3 regions of the Neorhizobium puerariae genome follow, and region 3 is predicted to be linked to each of the others. Evidence: riboswitches for the same ligand, from Rfam matches in the RefSeq annotation. Region 3 holds a riboswitch; each other region holds the start of a gene.
What was found. Region 3 has a riboswitch for thiamine pyrophosphate ahead of thiC (phosphomethylpyrimidine synthase ThiC). Riboswitches for the same ligand answer to the same signal wherever they lie in the genome.
Positions count from the first base shown of each region.

Region 1: linked by a shared signal. The riboswitch ahead of thiM (hydroxyethylthiazole kinase) and the one ahead of thiC (phosphomethylpyrimidine synthase ThiC) in region 3 are both predicted to bind thiamine pyrophosphate.
Region 2: linked by a shared signal. The riboswitch ahead of ACFFP0_RS25480 (ABC transporter permease) and the one ahead of thiC (phosphomethylpyrimidine synthase ThiC) in region 3 are both predicted to bind thiamine pyrophosphate.

Region 1 is NZ_JBHMAA010000008.1:324,027-327,299, reverse strand. It holds gene thiE (thiamine phosphate synthase) at 3-638, opposite strand; gene thiM (hydroxyethylthiazole kinase) at 635-1,450, opposite strand; TPP riboswitch at 1,490-1,586, opposite strand; gene ACFFP0_RS06895 (heavy metal translocating P-type ATPase) at 1,697-3,273, shown strand, end outside.
Region 2 is NZ_JBHMAA010000032.1:208,516-211,788, forward strand. It holds gene ACFFP0_RS25475 (ABC transporter substrate-binding protein) at 1-844, opposite strand, end outside; gene ACFFP0_RS25480 (ABC transporter permease) at 841-1,623, opposite strand; TPP riboswitch at 1,757-1,859, opposite strand; gene nrdF (class 1b ribonucleoside-diphosphate reductase subunit beta) at 1,958-2,932, opposite strand; gene nrdE (class 1b ribonucleoside-diphosphate reductase subunit alpha) at 3,107-3,273, opposite strand, start outside.
Region 3 is NZ_JBHMAA010000077.1:201,343-204,615, reverse strand. It holds gene thiC (phosphomethylpyrimidine synthase ThiC) at 17-1,828, opposite strand; TPP riboswitch at 1,926-2,058, opposite strand; gene ACFFP0_RS31985 (acyl carrier protein) at 2,239-2,490, shown strand; gene ACFFP0_RS31980 (acyl-CoA dehydrogenase family protein) at 2,490-3,273, shown strand, end outside.

The DNA.
Region 1 (3,273 bases), on a different contig from region 3:
CGTCATGCGCGTGCCTTTTCGATCTCGTCCGCAATCCTTCGGGCGGCGGCTTCCGGGTCCGGCTGGCCACAGATCGCCGAGACGACGGCGATGCCCCTTGCTCCGGCCGCAAGCACCGGGCCTGCATGCTCCGCCTTCAGGCCGCCGATCGCGACCGCCGGAACCGGGGCCACCGCGACGATGCGCGCGAGCCCCTCGAAGCCGACCGGCTGCTCGTGGTCCGGTTTGGTGGCGGTGGCGAAGACCGGTCCGATGCCGACATAGTCGGCGATCGAAGGATCGACCCGCCGCGCCAGTTCCTCCGTTTCGACGGAAAGGCCGAGGATCATGCCGCGGCCGACGCGCTCGCGCGCCGTTGCCGCCGCCATGTCGCTCTGGCCGACATGGATGCCTTCGGCGCCGATCGCGATCGCCGCCTCGACGTCGTCGTTGACGATCAGCGGCACGCCGGTGCCGGCAAGCGCGGCCTTCAACGCCCGGCCGGTTTCGATCATCGCGGCCGTATCGGCCTGCTTGTCGCGGAGCTGCACGATGGTCGCCCCTCCGGCAACGGCGAGCCGGGCCGTCTCCACCATGCCGATCGCGCGGCAGAGATCGGGGTCGAGGACCAGATAGACGGAAAGATCGAAGGTCTTCATGCGCCCGTGATCCTGGCCTCGGCATCGAGCGCCTCGGGCGAAAGTGCCGCGAGCCGGTCGAGGAAGACGGGAGAGAACGAGCCGGGACCAGAGGCCTCGGCAGCCGCCTGGCCGCCGGCAACCGCGAACATGGCGAGCGCGGCGACCGTTGCCTCGAAAGGCTTTTCCGGCCTTGTCGCGGCAAAGGCGCCGACAAGGCAGGTCAGCGAGCAGCCAAGCGCGGTGACGCGCGGCATGAGGTCCGAACCGCCCATGATGCGCGCCGAACGGTGGCCATCGGTGACGAAATCCACCTCGCCGGTGACGGCGACCACGGCGCTGCTCTGACGGGCAAGCGCTGTGGCGGAACCTTCCGCGGCCTCGGTCGGGTCGCCGCTGTCGACACCGTGGCCGCTCGATCTGCTGCCGGCAAGCGCGATGATTTCGGAAGCATTGCCGCGGATGATGGCGGGCTTCAATTCCATGAGTTCGGCGGTGGCGGCGCGGCGATAGCCGGTGGCGAAATGCGCGACGGGATCGAGTATCCAGGGCTTTCCGGTTTCTCCTGCGGCTTTTGCCGCCTCCTTCATGCCCATCAGGAAATCCGGCGAGAGCGTGCCGATATTGACGGTCAGCGCGGAGGCGATGCGGGCGAACTCGCCAGCCTCCTCCTGCGTATGCACCATGGCAGGCGAAGCTCCCGCCGCAAGCATCACGTTCGCCGCGATGTTCATCGCCACGAAATTGGTGATGTTCTGCACGAGCGGATTTTGGGCGCGCATCGCGGCCAGCAACTGGCCGGGCGTTTCGCCAGGGAAGGAGATTGTCTGCATTCTCGCCTCGTTGGGCGGGGCAGGCGCGGGCGCGATGAGTAGAAGGCCCGGACGACTCCCTCCGCCAGCATGATCTGGTTCAGGTTCAAAGGGTGCTTCTCAGCCCGGCTTTCGCCGGACGCCCCTGTCAGAAACGAGGCTTAGCGCAAATCGGCCGGTGACCGCCAGCAAATTCTTGAAAAACGCCCTTGAAGCTCTAGTCGCTATAGGTTGTAAGCAGGTGCTCGATCCAGAAGGAGAGAGATGATGACGGTGACAAATCAGGCCCGGTACAAGGTCGGCGGCATGGATTGCGCAAGCTGCGCGACCAAGATCGACACGGCGGTGCGCCGCATGCCGGGTGTTGAAGATGTCTCCGTGTCCGTCGCCGCGGGCACGATGACGGTCGATCATGACGGCACCAGCGACCTGACCGCGATCGAAAGGAAAGTGACCGGGCTGGGATATTCACTGCGTGCACTGGGAAAGAAGCCGCCGGCAGGCGCGGAGCGTCACGATCATGGGCACGATCACGATGCGCAAGGGCACGCCCATGTGCATGGACCGGACTGCACGCATGACCATGGCCAGCACCGCCACGACCACGAGGGAGCGCATGGCCACGCGCACCGCCATGGCGGCGGGCACGATCACCGCGCCGACGCCGGGCAGGAGATCGAGGGTCTGCACGGCCACGACCACGGGCCGATGGAGGGGCCGTGGTGGAAAAGCGCCAAGGGCCGGCTGACGATTTTTGTCGGGGCGGCGCTCGCAGCCGCATATGGCCTCGGCCATCTGGTTCCGGCCTACGAACCGTATATCTTCACGGCCGCGATGCTGATCGGCCTGGTGCCGATCGCCCGTCGCGCCATCATGGCGGCGCTTGCCGGCACGCCGTTCTCGATCGAGATGCTGATGACGATCGCCGCCGTCGGCGCCGTCGTCATCGACGCCTCGGAAGAGGCGGCCGCCGTCGTTTTCCTCTTCCTCGTGGGGGAACTGCTGGAAGGTGTGGCGGCCGGGCGGGCGCGGCAGAGCATCCAGAGCCTGACCGCCCTCGTGCCGAAGAACGCGCTTCTCGAAGTGGACGGCCGGGAAGGGGGCAGGACCCGCGAGGTGCCGGCCGAAAGCCTCGCCATCGGCTCCATCATTCTCGTGCGCCCGGGAGACCGGATATCGGCCGACGGCGTCATCGTCGCGGGGGCAAGCGCCATCGATGAAGCGCCGGTGACGGGTGAAAGCACGCCGGTCGCCAAAGATGCCGGCGATGCCGTCTTCGCCGGCACGATCAACGGCGATGCGGCGCTGCGCATACGCGTGACCGCCGCTGCCGCGGACAATACGATCGCCCGCGTCGTGCGGCTGGTCGAGGAGGCGCAGGAGAAGAAGGCGCCGACCGAACGCTTCATCGACCGCTTCTCGCGTTATTACACGCCGGGCGTGGTCGTGGTCGCGGCTCTGGTGGCCATCCTGCCGCCGCTCGTTTCCGGAGCCGGCTGGGGCGAGTGGGTCTACAAGGGCCTTGCGATCCTGCTGATCGGCTGCCCCTGCGCCCTGGTCATTTCGACACCGGCCGCGATCGCCGCCTCGCTTTCCTCCGGCGCGCGCCGTGGCCTGCTGATGAAGGGCGGCGCCGTGCTCGAAACGCTCGGCAAGCTGACGGCGGTGGCGCTCGACAAGACCGGGACGCTGACGGCCGGCAGGCCGCAGGTGACCGACGTGATCGTCTTCGGCCGCAATGCCGAGGACGTGCTGCGCCTTTCCGCGGCCCTTGAGACGGGCTCCAGCCATCCGCTGGCCGTCGCGATCCTTGCGAAAGCTGCGGAGGACGAGGTGGATATTCC
Region 2 (3,273 bases), on a different contig from region 3:
GAGCGGACGGGCGCTTTGCGAAACGCGGCAGCGTATCGAAGAACGCCGTCCGGTTCAGTTCGTCGTCGAGGTTGGGATAGGCCTTGACGAAGAGACGCCATGCCTCCTGCGGATGGTTGGTGATATAGATCGAGGCCTGTTCCACGGCCGCGAGAAACCGCGGCAACCTGCCGTCCTGCGCGAGATCGCGGCGCGTGACGAAGATCAGCTCGTCATAAGCCGGAACGCCATGCTCCTCGGGAAAGAAGGCGCGTCCCTCATGTCCTTCGAGCTTCATCTGCGTCAGTTCGAAGTTGCGGAAGCCGCCGAGCGTCGCATCCACCTTGCCGCCGATCAGCGAGGGAGACAGGGAAAAGTTGACGTTGATCAGTTCCACGTCCTCGTTGGTGAGACCTTCGGAGGCCAGCATGCGCTTCAGCATGGCGTCCTCGAAACCGGTCACCGAAAAACCGACCTTCCTACCCTTCAGGTCCTTGAGACTTTTGACCGGGCCGTCCGCCAGCACCGTCACCGTATTGAGCGGCGTTTCGACAAGCGTCCCGAAGCGAACGAGCGGCAGGCCGGCTTCGTGGTCGAGATAGAGATTGGGCTGGTAGTGGATGCCGATATCCGCCTGACCGGCAGATACCAGACGCGGCACCGCGGAGGGGTCGGAGGGAGGGATCAGTTCCACATCGAGGCCCGCAGCGGTGAACAATCCCCGCTCCCCGGCGATCACCATCGGCGCATGGTCGGGATTGACGAACCATTCGAGAAGCACGGTGAGCTTGTCGGCGGCTTGCGAGGAGGCAGGCGCAAGCGCGCCGGCAAGCGCCACGAAGGAGGCGAAAAGGATGCGGATCATGATCGTGCAGAACTCCTGAACGAGGGTGAGGATGTGGGATCGGCTTCGCTGGCCCAGGGCGCCAGGCCAACTGTCAGCCGATCGATGAGAAGCCGTAGTGCGAGCGTGAGGATTGCGAGCACGGCCATTGCCGCAAACACCATATCGGTCTGCATGCGGGCATTGGACTGAACCATGACGAAGCCAAGCCCGCCGGACGCGCCGACCCATTCGCCGACGACGGCGCCGAGCGGCGCCAGCGGCCCGGCAACCCGAAGGCCGGAAACGAGGCTCGGGATCGCCAGCGGCACCCGGATGCCGACAAGAGCCTGCCAGTGATGGGCGCCGTCGAGCGAAACGGCATCGAGGATTTCCCGGTCGGTGCGCCGCAGCCCGTCGGCGAATGCCGAGGCAACCGGGAAGAAGATGATGATTGTCGTCATTGCCACCTTCGAGGCTAGGCCGAAGCCGAGCCAGAGAACCAGGATCGGAGCGAGTACGAAAACGGGAAAGGCCTGCAGGATCAGAACCATCGGCCAGACGAGGCGGCCGAGAAGCGGCAATGCCGCAACCCCGAAGGCGGTGGCGGCGCCGAGGACGGCGCCGAACAGCAGCCCCAGGACGATCTCCGTCAGGGTGATGATGCTGTGCCGCAGCAGAAAGCCGGGCTGATGCAGAAAGGCGGCGGCCACCGCCATCGGCGACGGCAGAATATATCTCGGCGGCGCAAACAGCCAGACGCCCGTCTGCCAGAGAGCGACAAGCACGATGATGCCAAGACCTGCATGAGACGCGCGCATGACGTGGTCAGCCGCGATGATAGGCCGCTACCGGACATTCCTCGAATAAAAAGCGAAGCGCAGATATCATCGTTCGATCTCCAGACAAACCAATCACGGAGATCCAGGTGAAGCGGAGAAGAGAAAGTATCGTCGGCGACGCCATTTCCGTTCCTACGCCGGCATAACCCGGATCAGGTTCAAGGGTCCGGCTCACCGCCATCTCAGCATCGTACGATGCTCCCCTCGGAATGGTACGAAACTGTCGACTTTCCAGGCGCCTGTCAATGGGCACGGAAAGATCGACAAAAAGCGCGGCAACAGCAGCGCCGGGACCCAACGATACACGCAGTCGTCAGAAATTCCAGTCCTCGTCCTCGGTCGCCACCGCCTTGCCGATGACATAGGACGATCCTGACCCGGAGAAGAAGTCGTGGTTCTCGTCGGCATTCGGCGAGAGCGCCGAAAGGATCGCGGGATTGACCTTGCAGGCTTCGGACGGGAACAGTGCCTCATAGCCAAGGTTCATCAACGCCTTGTTGGCGTTGTAATGCAGGAATTTCTTGACGTCCTCGGTCAGTCCGACGCCGTCATAAAGGTCTTCCGTGTACTTTGCCTCGTTGTCGTAGAGTTCGAGCAGCAGGTCGAAGGCGAAATCCTTGATCTCCTGCCGCCTTTCCTCGCCCAGCCGCTCAAGCTCGCGCTGGAATTTATAGCCGATGTAATAGCCGTGCACCGCCTCGTCACGGATGATGAGGCGGATGAGATCGGCAGTGTTGGTCAGCTTGGCGCGGCTCGACCAGTACATCGGCAGATAGAAGCCGGAATAGAACAGGAAGCTTTCGAGGAAGACGCTGGCGACCTTTTTCTTCAGCGCATCACCGGATGCATACTGCTCCATGATCAGCGCGGATTTGCGCTGCAGGAATTCGTTCTCCTCCGACCAGCGATAGGCATCGTCGACATCCGGCGTCAGGCAGAGCGTCGAGAAGATCGATGAATAGGAGCGCGCATGCACCGCCTCCATGAAGGCGACATTGGAGAGCACGGCCTCCTCGTGCTGCGTGGCCGCATCCTCCATCAACCGCACGGCGCCGACCCCGTTCTGGATCGTGTCGAGCAGGGTCAGGCCCGTGAAGACCCGGATGGTGAGTTGCTGCTCCTCGGGCTTCAGCGTCGCCCAGGAGGGGATGTCGTTCGACAGCGGCACCTTTTCCGGCAGCCAGAAGTTTCCTGTGAGGCGGTTCCAGACTTCGAGGTCCTTGTCGTCCTCGATGCGGTTCCAGTTGATGGCTCGGATGCGTGAGATCGGCCTGATGGCGACGTTCATTGATGGATTTCCTCGACAAATTGTGATGGTGCCCGGAGCCCCCTCACCCTGCCCTCTCCCGAAGGAGAGAGGAGGACGCCGCGCATGCCGCATCTGTCTTCTTCCCATCGGGAAGAAGGTGCCGGCAGGCGAATGAGGGGGCCACGCGCTCGAAGGCCCGCGGCTGAAATCAGGTCAGAGCGTACAAGACACGCAGCCCTGCACCTCGGTGCCGGACAGCGCCATCTGGCGCAGCCGGATGTAGTAGATGGTCTTGATGCCCTTCCTCCAGGCGTAAATCTGCGCCCGGTTGATGTCGCGCGTCGTCGCCGTGTCGCGGAAGAACAGCGTCAGCGACAGGC
Region 3 (3,273 bases):
TTTATGCGGCGGACCCTCACTCCTTCCCGACCGGCATGTAGAGGTCGCCGCCCTCGCGATATTTCGCGGCCATGGCCTCCAGCCCTTCCTTCTGCGCCTCGGCGCGGATGTCGTGCGATATCCGCATGGAGCAGAATTTCGGGCCGCACATGGAGCAGAAATGCGCCACCTTGTGCGCTTCCTTCGGCAACGTCTCGTCGTGGAAGGATCGCGCCGTTTCCGGATCGAGCGACAGGTTGAACTGGTCCTCCCAGCGGAATTCGAAACGGGCGCGGGAGAGCGCGTCGTCCCGGATGCGCGCGGCCGGGTGGCCCTTGGCGAGATCGGCCGCATGGGCGGCGATCTTGTAGGTGACGACACCGGTCTTCACGTCGTTGCGGTCCGGAAGGCCGAGATGTTCCTTGGGCGTCACATAGCAGAGCATGGCGGTGCCGAACCAGCCGATCATCGCCGCGCCGATGCCCGACGTGATGTGGTCGTAGCCCGGCGCGATATCGGTCGTCAGCGGGCCGAGCGTGTAGAAGGGCGCTTCGCCGCAGACAGTGAGCTGCTTGTCCATGTTCTCCCTGATCTTGTGCATCGGCACATGGCCGGGGCCCTCGATCATCACCTGGCAGTCCTTCGCCCAGGCGACTTGCGTCAGTTCGCCGAGCGTTTCGAGTTCGGCGAACTGCGCGGCGTCGTTGGCGTCGGCGATCGAGCCGGGACGCAGACCGTCGCCGAGCGAGAAGGACACGTCATAGGTGCGGCAGATGTCGCAGATTTCCTCGAAATGCTCGTAGAGGAAGCTTTCCTTGTGATGATGCAGGCACCACTTCGCCATGATCGAACCGCCGCGCGAGACGATGCCGGTGACGCGGTCGACGGTGAGCGGGATATAGGCGAGCCGCACGCCCGCGTGGATGGTGAAATAGTCGACACCCTGTTCGGCCTGTTCGATCAGCGTGTCGCGATAGACTTCCCAGGTGAGGTCCTCGGCGATGCCGTTCACTTTTTCCAGCACCTGATAGAGCGGCACGGTGCCGATCGGGACGGGTGAATTGCGGATGATCCATTCGCGGATGTTGTGGATGTTGCGGCCGGTGGACAGGTCCATGACCGTGTCGGCGCCCCAGCGGATTGCCCAGACCATCTTCTCGACCTCCTCCGCCATGGAGGACGTAACGGCCGAGTTCCCGATATTGGCGTTGATCTTCACCAGGAAATTGCGGCCGATGATCATCGGCTCCAACTCGGGATGGTTGATGTTGGCGGGGATGATCGCCCGGCCGGCGGCGACCTCCCGGCGGACGAAGTCCGGCGTCACGAAATCCGGAATGTGGGCGCCGAAGCTTTCACCGTCTCTTTCCAATGCCTCTTTCACGGCCTGCCGGCCGAGGTTTTCCCGGATCGCGACGAACTCCATTTCCGGAGTGATGATGCCGGCCCGCGCATAGGCGAGCTGGGTGACGGCTTTTCCGCCGCTGGCCTTCAGCGGCCGGTTTCTCATCGGGAATTCCGGTGTGAGGCGATCGCCGGCTGCAAAGCCGTTGTCCTCCGGCCTGACGATCCGCCCCTCGTAGGCTTCCGCATCGGCGCGCGCGAGCACCCAGCTTTCGCGCAGGCGCGGCAGCCCCTTTTCGATGGCCGCGACATGCGCCGGGTCCGTATAGGGGCCGGAACTGTCGTAAACGGTCACCGGCGGCTCGCCGGAGGTCGGATGCAGCGCGATCTCGCGCATCGGCACGCGGATGCCGGGATGGAGGTTGCCGGGCTTGAAGACTTTCGTCGAGGCGGGAAGCGGGCCGGTGGTGACGACCGGCGCGAGCTTGGACGTGGCAATATTCATGGTTCGAGGCTCCAGGGTTTGACGTTTGGAGACCCAGTTCCAGTGTTGGAATGATGAAAAAACGCCATCGGGCGCAAGGCGGAATTCCGCCGGCATGCCGTCAGCGCTTGCACCGTCCCTACGCCAGTATGAACTGGATCAGGTTCAACGGGTCACTGCGCCGCAACAGGCAAAGCCTGGATTGCCCAGCAGTATCTCAGCCCCTTGCCGGGACCCCCCTGGTGAATATCGCCATCAAAAACCGGGGCCTCGCATCTGTCAAGCCGGTAAAGGCGGGCGCGATCGATTGGATTTTAGCGAATCCCGCAGCCCGATTTTCAGCATGTTTCTTACCGGAATCTTATGCTTTCTCAACTAAACATGCCGCCAGCGATGAACGCAGAGTTCCAAGACCATCGGGAGACGTCGAGATGAACGAGACCATTCGTGAACTGCTGGCGCGGGTTGGCAACCTTCCGGTCGCAGTGACCGAATTGCAGGATGGCGCCGATCTTTATGCGGCAGGCCTTTCCTCCTTCGCATCCGTGCAACTCATGCTGGGCCTGGAAGAGGCTTTCGACATCGAGTTCCCGGATAACCTGCTGAACCGCAAGTCCTTCGCCAGCATCTCGGCGATCGAGGAAACGGTATCCCAGATCCTGAAAGCCAAAGAGGCCGCCTGATGAGCCTTCCCGCCCTTGCCTCCGACATGACGCTCGGAGCACGCGCCCATCGCGTTGCGGCCGTGGCCGCGGAATTCGCCGATCGCGTCGATCAGGAAGGTCGCTTCCCGCACGAGGCGGTCGACGCCATGAAGGCCGAACGGCTGCTCGGCATCCAGATTCCCGCGGCTTTCGGCGGAGAAGGCGCCTCCATGCAGGAGATGGCCGAGGTCTGCTCCATCATGGGACAGGCCTGCGCCGCGAGCGCCATGGTCTTCGCCATGCACCAGATCAAGGTTTCGAGCCTGGTCGAACACAGCGCCGACAGCGCCTGGCATGGGGACTTCATGCGCGAGCTCTGCGCCCGCCAGCTGCTTGTCGCCTCGGCGACCACGGAGGCCGGCATCGGCGGAAACCTGCGCAACTCCATCTGCGCGATCGAGATCGACGGCGCCACCTGTCGCCTGCAGAAGGATGCGACCGTGATCTCCTACGGCGCCCATGCCGATGCGATCATGATCACCTCCCGCGCCCGCGCGGACGCGGCACCCGGCGACCAGGTGATGACCGTCTTCAGGAAGAACCAGTACACGCTCGAGAAGACCGTCGACTGGGACACGCTCGGCATGCGCGGCACCTGCTCCGACGGCTTCCTGTTCAAGGGCGAGGCGCCGGCTGCCCAGATTTTCCCGAAGCCTTTCGCCGAGATCGCCGCGCAGTCCATGCTCGCAAGTTCCCACCTGCTGTGGAGCGCGGTCTGGTACGGCATCGCGGCCGATGCCGTCCTGCGCGCCCAGGCTTTCG